2 regions of the Rhizobium sophoriradicis genome follow, and region 2 is predicted to be linked to the other one. Evidence: riboswitches for the same ligand, from Rfam matches in the RefSeq annotation. Region 2 holds a riboswitch; the other holds the start of a gene.
The links. Region 2 has a riboswitch for cobalamin ahead of bluB (5,6-dimethylbenzimidazole synthase). Riboswitches for the same ligand answer to the same signal wherever they lie in the genome.
Positions count from the first base shown of each region.

Region 1 (4,213 bases), 1.6 Mb from region 2:
CGATTCCATATTGTCCTCGACCCGCAGCAGGAAGCAGGAAACTAGTTCGCCGCGCTGCTTCTTGCCGGCATTGAGGAAGGTCGGGGTCGCCGGTTGGAAACGGCCGGAAATGATCTCGTCGACCATATCGCGGGCAAGCCCCTCGTCGCCGCGCGCGAGCGTCAGCGCCACCATGCAGATGCGGTCCTCGTAGCGCTCGAGATAGCGCTTTCCGTCGAAGGTCTTCAGCGTATAGCTGGTGTAATATTTGAAGGCGCCGAGGAAGGTCGGGAAACGGAATTTTCGGGCATAGGCCTGGTCAAACAGGTCGCGTACGAAATTGAAGGAGTACTGGTCGAGCACCTCCTGCTCGTAATAGCCCTCGGTCACGAGATAATCGAGCTTTTCCCTGAGATTGTGAAAGAACACCGTGTTCTGGTTCACATGCTGCAGGAAATACTGCTTGGCCGCCAAACGGTCCTTGTCGAGCTGGATCTTCCCCTCGTCATCATAGAGGTTCAGCATCGCATTCAGCGCGTGGTAGTCGAGCGCTTCTGCTGCCTTCAAAGTAAGATGCGGCTTTGCGCCCGCATCCCGCGTCAGAGTTGTTCCCGTATCCAAAATCGTTCCATCCCGTGTTTGACGTTGGCGACGTCGTCTTCGGTGCCCAAGAGCTCGAATCTGTAGAGGTAAGGCACCCGGCATTTCTGCGAGATCACGTCGCCGGCGAGCCCGTATGTCTCGCCGAAATTGCTGTTGCCCGCGGCAATCACCCCGCGGAGATGTCCTCGGTTTTCCGCATCGTTCAAAAAACGGATCACCTGCTTGGGAACGGCCCCCTTGCCGCCGTCGCCGCTATAGGTCGGCACAACAAGCACGAAGGGTTCGCGGATATGGAACGCCACCTGCCGGAATGCGCGCCGCGCGCAGTCCGAGCTTGGCGACGAAGCGATGGGTATTTTCGGATCGGCTGGAATAGTAGACGATCAGTCCCATCGCTTTTCCCGATCAGGAGAGCGCGCTGATCATGTCGGGGCGGAAGCCCGCCCAATGCCGCTCGCCGGCGATAACGACGGGCGCCTGCATGTAGCCGAGGCTGCGGACGCGATCGAGCGCTTCGGCATCCTCAGAGATATCGACGATGTCGTAATCGACACCCAGACGGTCGAGGGCGCGGTAGGTGGCGGTGCATTGGACGCAGGCCGGTTTGCTGTAGACGGTAATGGTCATGATGTTCCTCGTGACGATGCGATCGAGACGCGCGATATCGATCGGAAATCTTTCGATATCCGTCGAAACATTCTCGGATGGTTTGAGCGATGAACCTGCTCAGCCGCCGGGCGAGATCAGCCGTCTGCGTAGCGCGGGTGGCGGCCTGAACTGCGATACTGACATGACTTCACCCCGAAGTGGCTGATGCGGAGGTTCGGCCTGCGAAACGCGATGCGGATAGATCCGCAGTCATGCAACGCGACCTTCCGGACACCCCGCCGGTGGACGTTTCGTTCGAGGCAGGTCTCCTGGCTTGCGGGTCAAAGCATCCTGCCCAGCCTTCCCGAGGCATCATGCCTCAGTGACCTGAAATCGAACAGTTGCTCGCCGCTTACAGTTGCGGGGGCAGCTCCGGATTTGTCGCACCATCATGGCGAAACGCACCGTATTCCCGTCTTAGCCCGCGATCTTGACGAATCGAAGGAACCTCTGAACACTAGATATAGTACGCGAATCCAAAATAACGTCAACGGATGGTTTGTACATCGCCTTACGGCAGGTTTGAAATCACTGCGTTCCTGTGAAGAACATGGATAACGAAGGCTTAAAGAAAACAGGCTGCCGGAGCCTCTTCCCTGCGTCATCCTCGGCCTTGTGCTGTCCGATTCGGATCGATGTGTGCCCCTCACCCTAACCCTCTCCCCGTAAACGGGGGAGAGGGGACGTGCCTTGTGAGAGCCGTGAGAGGGACGGAGAGGTCGCGACTATCTCCCTTCGCCCCACCTGCGGGTAGAAGGTGGCGGCAGCCGGATGAGGGGCGGGCGGCGATCTCTTAAGGCGACAATCTTTTACTGCTCGTGCGTCCTTTGTCAGCGGCCTGAGAGTCGGCCTGTAGCCGCTCCCTGCGATTTGCGATTCCCGGTCAGGCCCAAATCGTCATTATCCCCTTACCCGAAGCAGCCTGAGCGCATTGATCGTCACCAGCACGGTGGCGCCGGTATCGGCGAGAATCGCCGGCCAGAGGCCGGTGATCCCCATGATCGTCGTCACCAGAAACACCGCCTTCAGCCCGAGCGCGATGGTGATATTCTCTAAGATATTGCGCATGGTTCGTTTGGACAGTTTAATCATCCGCGCCACGTCGCCAACGCGACCGTGAAGCACGGCGGCATCGGCCGTCTCCAGCGCCACATCGGTGCCGCCTCCCATGGCGATGCCGATATCGGCGGCGGCCAGCGCCGGAGCGTCGTTGATGCCGTCGCCGACCTTGGCGACGATGAAGCCCTGACGCTTCAATTCGCCGACGACCCGCTGCTTATCCTCAGGCATCATCTCGCCGCGCCAGTCGATGCCGAGCATGCCGGCAACGGCTGCCGCCGTCCGCTTGTTGTCGCCCGTCAGCATCATCGCCTTGACACCGGCCGATTTGAGCGCGGAAAGCCCGGCTTCGGCATCCTCGCGCGGCTCATCGCGCATGGCGATCAGGCCGACCGCAACGCCATTGACGAGCAGCACCGATACGCTCTTGCCTTCGTCGTTCAACGCGATGATACGCGCATCCTGATCTCCATCGAGCGCCCCGCGCTCGCGGGCCGCGGACGGAGACAGTAGATCGAGCCTCTCACCGCCCACCTTGCCACTAACGCCCTTGCCCGGCAGCGCTTCCAGCTCGAAGGCCGGCGGCACGGGAACGCCGTCCGCCCGAGCACGGTTGAGGATCGCCAGCGCCAAGGGATGGCTGGAGCCCTGTTCCAGCACCGCCGCGCGCGACAAGACCTGCGCCTCGCTCAGTCCGAAGGAAACGATATCGGTCACCTGAGGCTTGCCTTCCGTCAACGTGCCTGTTTTGTCGAAGGCGACCATGGTCACCTGGCCGAGGCTCTCCAGTATCGCGCCGCCCTTCATCAACAGCCCGCGCCGTGCGCCCGCGGAAAGCGAGGCGGCGATCGCCGCCGGCGTCGAGATGACGAGTGCGCAGGGGCAGCCGATCAGCAGGATGGCAAGGCCCTTGTAGACCCATTCGCCCCACGCGCCGGAAAGGAAGCTCGGCGGAACCACCGCGACCAATGCTGCAACCACCACCACGCCGGGCGTGTAATAACGAGAGAACCGGTCGATGAAGCGTTCCGTCGGCGCCTTCGATTCCTGCGCTTCCTCCACCAGCTTGACGACGCGGGCGATGGTGTTGTCGGCCGCGGCTGCGGTGACGCGAACCCGGAGCACTGCATCGCCATTCACTGTTCCGGCAAAAACCGCGGCATCGACACCCTTGCGCACCGGCGTGCTCTCGCCCGTCACCGGCGCCTCATCGATCGCACTCTCGCCCGATACGATGACGCCATCCGCCGAGATGCGGTCGCCGGGTCGCACCATGATGATCGCACCGACGGCAAGGCTCTCCGCCGGCACCTCCCGCGTTGCACCATTTTCTTCGAGCAGCGCATTCTTCGGCACCAGTGCCGTCAGCGATTGGATGCTTTGGCGCGCCTTGCCCGCCGCCACGCCCTCCAGCAGCTCGCCGACGAGGAACAGGAACACGACCGTCGCCGCTTCCTCTCCCGCATTGATAATGACGGCGCCGACAGCGGCGATCGTCATCAGCATCTCGATCGAAAACGGCGTACCGGCCATAGCCGCCATGACGGCGCGCCGCGCGATCGGCACCAGCCCGACCAGCATGGCAATGATGAAGACATAGGATGCAATCGCAGGCACCAGATGACCGACGGCATAGGCCGCGACGAGCGCCACACCCGAGAGGATCGTCAGCCGGCCCTTCCGGCTCTGCCACCATGGGCCGGCCATCGGCCCATGGTCGTGCCCGTGCAGGCCCTTGATTGCCTTATCGGCATTGCCATGATCGTGATCATGACCTTCGTGGTCGTGATCACCATGGTCGTGCCCCGCGTGATCATGGCCGTGATGATCGTGCGATCCGTGGTTTTGCGCCGGCGCGAAGCTTCCGGCAAAGGGAGAGAGCGAATAACCGAGCCCCGTCACCCTCTTCTCGATCGCCCTGAGG
Region 1 covers NZ_CP104152.1:3,694,519-3,698,731, forward strand. Annotated here, with positions in the region: gene nrdE (class 1b ribonucleoside-diphosphate reductase subunit alpha) at 1-600, opposite strand, end outside; partial or broken gene nrdI (class Ib ribonucleoside-diphosphate reductase assembly flavoprotein NrdI) at 579-975, opposite strand; gene nrdH (glutaredoxin-like protein NrdH) at 988-1,209, opposite strand; cobalamin riboswitch at 1,473-1,698, opposite strand; gene N2597_RS18135 (heavy metal translocating P-type ATPase) at 2,131-4,213, opposite strand, start outside.
Region 1: it holds a riboswitch for cobalamin, as region 2 does, so the genes downstream of both, nrdH (glutaredoxin-like protein NrdH) here and bluB (5,6-dimethylbenzimidazole synthase) in region 2, are expected to answer to the same signal.

Region 2 (4,213 bases):
TCTTGAAGCCGATCGGGCAGGAGAGGCCGGAGGCGAGCTGGCGATGGATCTGGCTTTCGGTCGTGCGGGCGCCGATCGCCCCCCAGCTGACGAGGTCGGTAATGTATTGCGGCGTGATCGTCTCGAGGAATTCGACACCGGCGGGCAGGCCCATCGCATTGATGTCGAGCAGCAGGCGCCGGGCAATCCGAAGCCCTTCCTCGATGCGGTAGCTGCCATCGAGATGCGGGTCGTTCATCAGACCCTTCCAGCCGACCGTGGTGCGGGGCTTTTCGAAATAGACGCGCATGACGATTTCGAGATCACCGGAGTAGCGCTGCCTCTGTCGCACCAACCGCTCGGCATATTCGCGGGCGGCGGCAGGATCGTGGATAGAGCAGGGGCCGATGACGACGATCAGGCGGTCGTCCTTTCCCTCCAGAATCTTATGGATCGCATTGCGGTTACTGGTCACCGTCTCGCTGACGTCAGCGGTTCGGGGAATTTCCGCGAGGATATCGGCGGGTTTGGTCAGTGGGGTGATTTCGAGGATACGCAGATCGTCGATGGTATCGGACACGGTGTGGCTCCTGTTTGGTCATACCGTGCGGAAACAAAAAAGCCGCCAGGTAGACTAGCGGCTGTTCGGGTTGTCGTCGCGTCGACTTCAGTTACGCATGGACCCGCATCCGCTGGGAGCAGCGGTACCAATAAAATCGCGAGGCGTAGACGGAAGTGATCGACATGCGGCGTGTTTAGCGTGGCGGCCTCCCGTTGTCACGCAGAATCTGGCGGCCTGAAAGAGGGCTCCGGCGTGCAGCAATCCGTCTTCTGGCGGCAAGTTTCTTCAATGCATTTGCAAGCGTGGTCGTGACCAGCTGCTGGCTGTGCACTGGCCCGTCAGCGGGCAAATCGCTGTGCTGCCGGCGCTTGCCCGCGAAGTGCTTTCCTGAAATAGATGCTTCGTCAGGTGCCCGCTTTCGCGCGGGAGAATCGGGAATCCGGTGGAAGACCGGAACGTGCCCAACGCTGTAAGGCCGACGCCTGCCGCTTCATCATGCCACTGGCTTTTGCCGGGAAGGCTGCGGCAGACGGATGACGCCGAGTCAGAAGACCGGCCTGGCAAGATAGACCCAACCCGCGCGGACGGCGGGCGGTTGCGTTGTTGGGGATTTGACGATGCGACCCTTTGATGAGGATGCCATGTCGGCGGCACCCGGTTTTTCTCTGGCCGAACGCGAGGCCGTGTATCACGCGATCATGACGCGACGCGACGTGCGCAGCCAGTTCCTGCCCGATCCCTTGCCGGACGATGTCGTGGCGCGGCTCTTGACGGCCGCCCATCACGCCCCCTCCGTCGGCTTCATGCAGCCGTGGAACTTCATCCTGGTGAAGAGCGAAGCCGTGCGGGCGCGCATCCGGGACGCTTTTGCACAGGCCAACGAAGAGGCGGCACTGATGTTTGACGGCGAGCGGCGGCAGGCGTACCGCTCTCTCAAGCTCGAAGGCATCGTCGAGGCGCCGCTCGGCATATGCGTTACCTGCGATCCCACGCGCAGCGGCAGCGTCGTGCTGGGCCGCACGCACAATCCGCGGATGGATAGCTATTCGACGGTGTGCGCCATCCAGAACCTCTGGCTTGCGGCGCGCGCCGAAGGAATCGGCATCGGCTGGGTCAGCATCTTTCGCGAAGGCGAGCTGAAAACCATTCTCGGCATACCCGATCATATAGAGGTGGTCGCCTGGCTCTGCGCAGGCTTCGTTGACCGGCTGTATGACGAGCCGGAGCTTTCCGTCAAAGGCTGGCGCCAGCGCCTACCGCTCGAGGAGCTCGTCTTCCACGATGGCTGGGGACGGAGCGAGCCGTAGCGGTCACTGCTGTTGCGGCTGCGGGCCAGGTGTTGCCGGGTTGGCAAGATCGATCGAACCCTGGTCGCCTGCGAGGAATTGCGGGCCAACCTGCCGGACCTTGTTTTGCGCAGGGTCATAGGGACGCTCCGGGACTGACGGCCGGGGTGCCGTTGGCGCAGCCGCGGTATCTTTCGCCGGCGGATTGGTGCGGATCGTCGTGATCGAGCTCTGCTGCTGCGGTTCGCTCAGGGCCTGCTTGCCGCGCATCTCTTCGTAATAGGCGGCGAGATTGCAGGCGCAGGCATTTTTCTCGCCGGGCGCGCGGTTCTTATAGGCGAAGGCGTTCTGCATAGCGCTGTAGGGTGTGCCGGTTGCCACCGAAATCATGTTCGCGGCTTCCGTGCTCCTTACGTCGCGATAGAAAAGCTCGGTCTCGATGCCGGGGCACATCTTGGCGCAGGTCTCAGCATCGCGGCCGAAATCGACCGAAATGGCGTTCGAGCTGATCGGGAAGAAGCCGCCGTCGCAGCTGCGCACGCAGATGGTGCTGACCGGCGACATCATCTCGGCCCGCGGCAGGTCATAACGCGGATCGAACTCTTCACCGCCGCCGAGCGGAATGAAGGTATCGCCGCGCATCGCCTGTTCCTCGATGCTCGGGGCAGGATCGTTGGCGCTGCGATCGGACGGGGCGTAGAAATTCTCGCTGTTGCAGCCATTGCGCTCAAGAGCTGCCATCAGTTCGCGGCGCCCGCCGTCATCACCGCCCTGACTGCGCAGTTCGGCGCGACGATCCTGGAGATAGCGGATATTGTCGATCATCCGGGCTTCGGCCTGCGAGAGCTCGTCGCAATAATCGGCATTCTCGCCGCCGATCACCACCATGCTGCCCGAGGTGCAACCGTAGCTGCGCAGGTCGTTGCGGACCTTGCGCAGCTCGAGGTTCTGCTCGGCGATGGCACCAGCAAACTGGCGCGCTTCCAGACCATTGCCGTTGCCGATCGATCGCGGCAGGTCGGCGAGGCGACCGCGCAGGTCGTCGCAGATGGCGCTCGTCTGCGCGGCGACGGGCGTCGCGAAGGCAACGAGAAGCACAAAAGACAGGTTTCGGCGTTTCACGGCGTCGTCCCGGAATGAGCAAACGGTTGGTGGTCGAATGCGACGTCACTTCGCCGCGCGTTTCCTCTTAGCGTGTTTCTCTTAATAAGCTCAGAGAAATTCTTAGCGTATTTTCGCGATCTTATCCAGCAGAGGCCGGCGATTCCACGCGTCGCGCCAGACGTCGCTCGCGGACAGATCCGGTCGCGGACTGTCAGATCTGCTTCGAGCGCGCCATTTCGAGAGCCAGATCATCAAATCGGTGAGTGCGGCGATGACGGGCAGGAGCAGTGTGTGGCTCATTCCGCGTGCGGTCTGGTTTTTCTCGGCCTCCCTGAGATGAGCCAATTCTTCCTCTTGAATGGAGGCAATAAGGCCATGAAGCTCGGGGTCTCCGGCCGCCAGAAAGGCCAGTTGATCCTCAAGGTGACGGTGAACAGTGCTTTCAACCGCCTCGGTACAGATCCAGACCATGTTACGTCCACCGAGGGCAGTCAGGAAACCCAGCAGGTAACCGCCGAGGCTCCAGAATGCCATGACGCGGCATGGCCTGGCCTTCCTGGACGGCATCGCGTCGCGAAACAGGCGGCAATGCTTGATCTCGTCATCTCGCATATCGCGGAGTGCAGGAACGATGTCGGGAAACAGCCTACGGGCCATCCAGATCTGTGCGCCATAAATGCGTATTGCGCCGAATTCGCCAGCATGATTGACCTTGAGAATACGACGTACGGTTACGGTTCGATCGCGCTTACCGGCGTTGCTCAACGGATTGTCCATGATCCACGCTGCCCCATAGTTCCCCCCTCGGCAATAGGCACCACTGCCGCTACTATCGTCAAATGGTCGACACAATCGACGGGGTGCATTCCGCGTCAAGCGGCGCGCAGACCGTCGCGATAGGCGCTGGTCTGGGCGGCGAGCGTAGCAAAGGCGGGAGCGAGGCGAGAATGATAGGCATCTTTAACGAACTTAGCTTGCCTGGAGCAACCGGCCGGATGCGCGAAGCTCAACACGGCCTTCACATCTTCGTAGACGGTTGTTACGAACCCGGTTCCCAACACGGCGGCTGGGCATTTGTCACCTATCGCGATGCAGTGGAGATCGCCTCCGGATTCGGTGGCGTCCAGGAGTCGGCCAATAATTCGATGGAATTGACCGCCGTCCTGAAGGCCGCAATCTGGATCAATAGCGAAGCAGCCGGCGAAGCTGCGACCATCTGGTCCGATTCCGTCTATGCCGTCAAAGGCTGCAACAGCCGGCGACATATCTGGGAAAAACAACG
Region 2 covers NZ_CP104152.1:2,086,314-2,090,526, reverse strand. Annotated here, with positions in the region: gene N2597_RS10480 (3-deoxy-7-phosphoheptulonate synthase) at 1-559, opposite strand, end outside; cobalamin riboswitch at 931-1,116, shown strand; gene bluB (5,6-dimethylbenzimidazole synthase) at 1,159-1,848, shown strand; gene N2597_RS10470 (DUF2865 domain-containing protein) at 1,852-2,949, opposite strand; gene N2597_RS10465 (demethoxyubiquinone hydroxylase family protein) at 3,052-3,708, opposite strand; partial or broken gene N2597_RS10460 (ribonuclease H family protein) at 3,879-4,213, shown strand, end outside.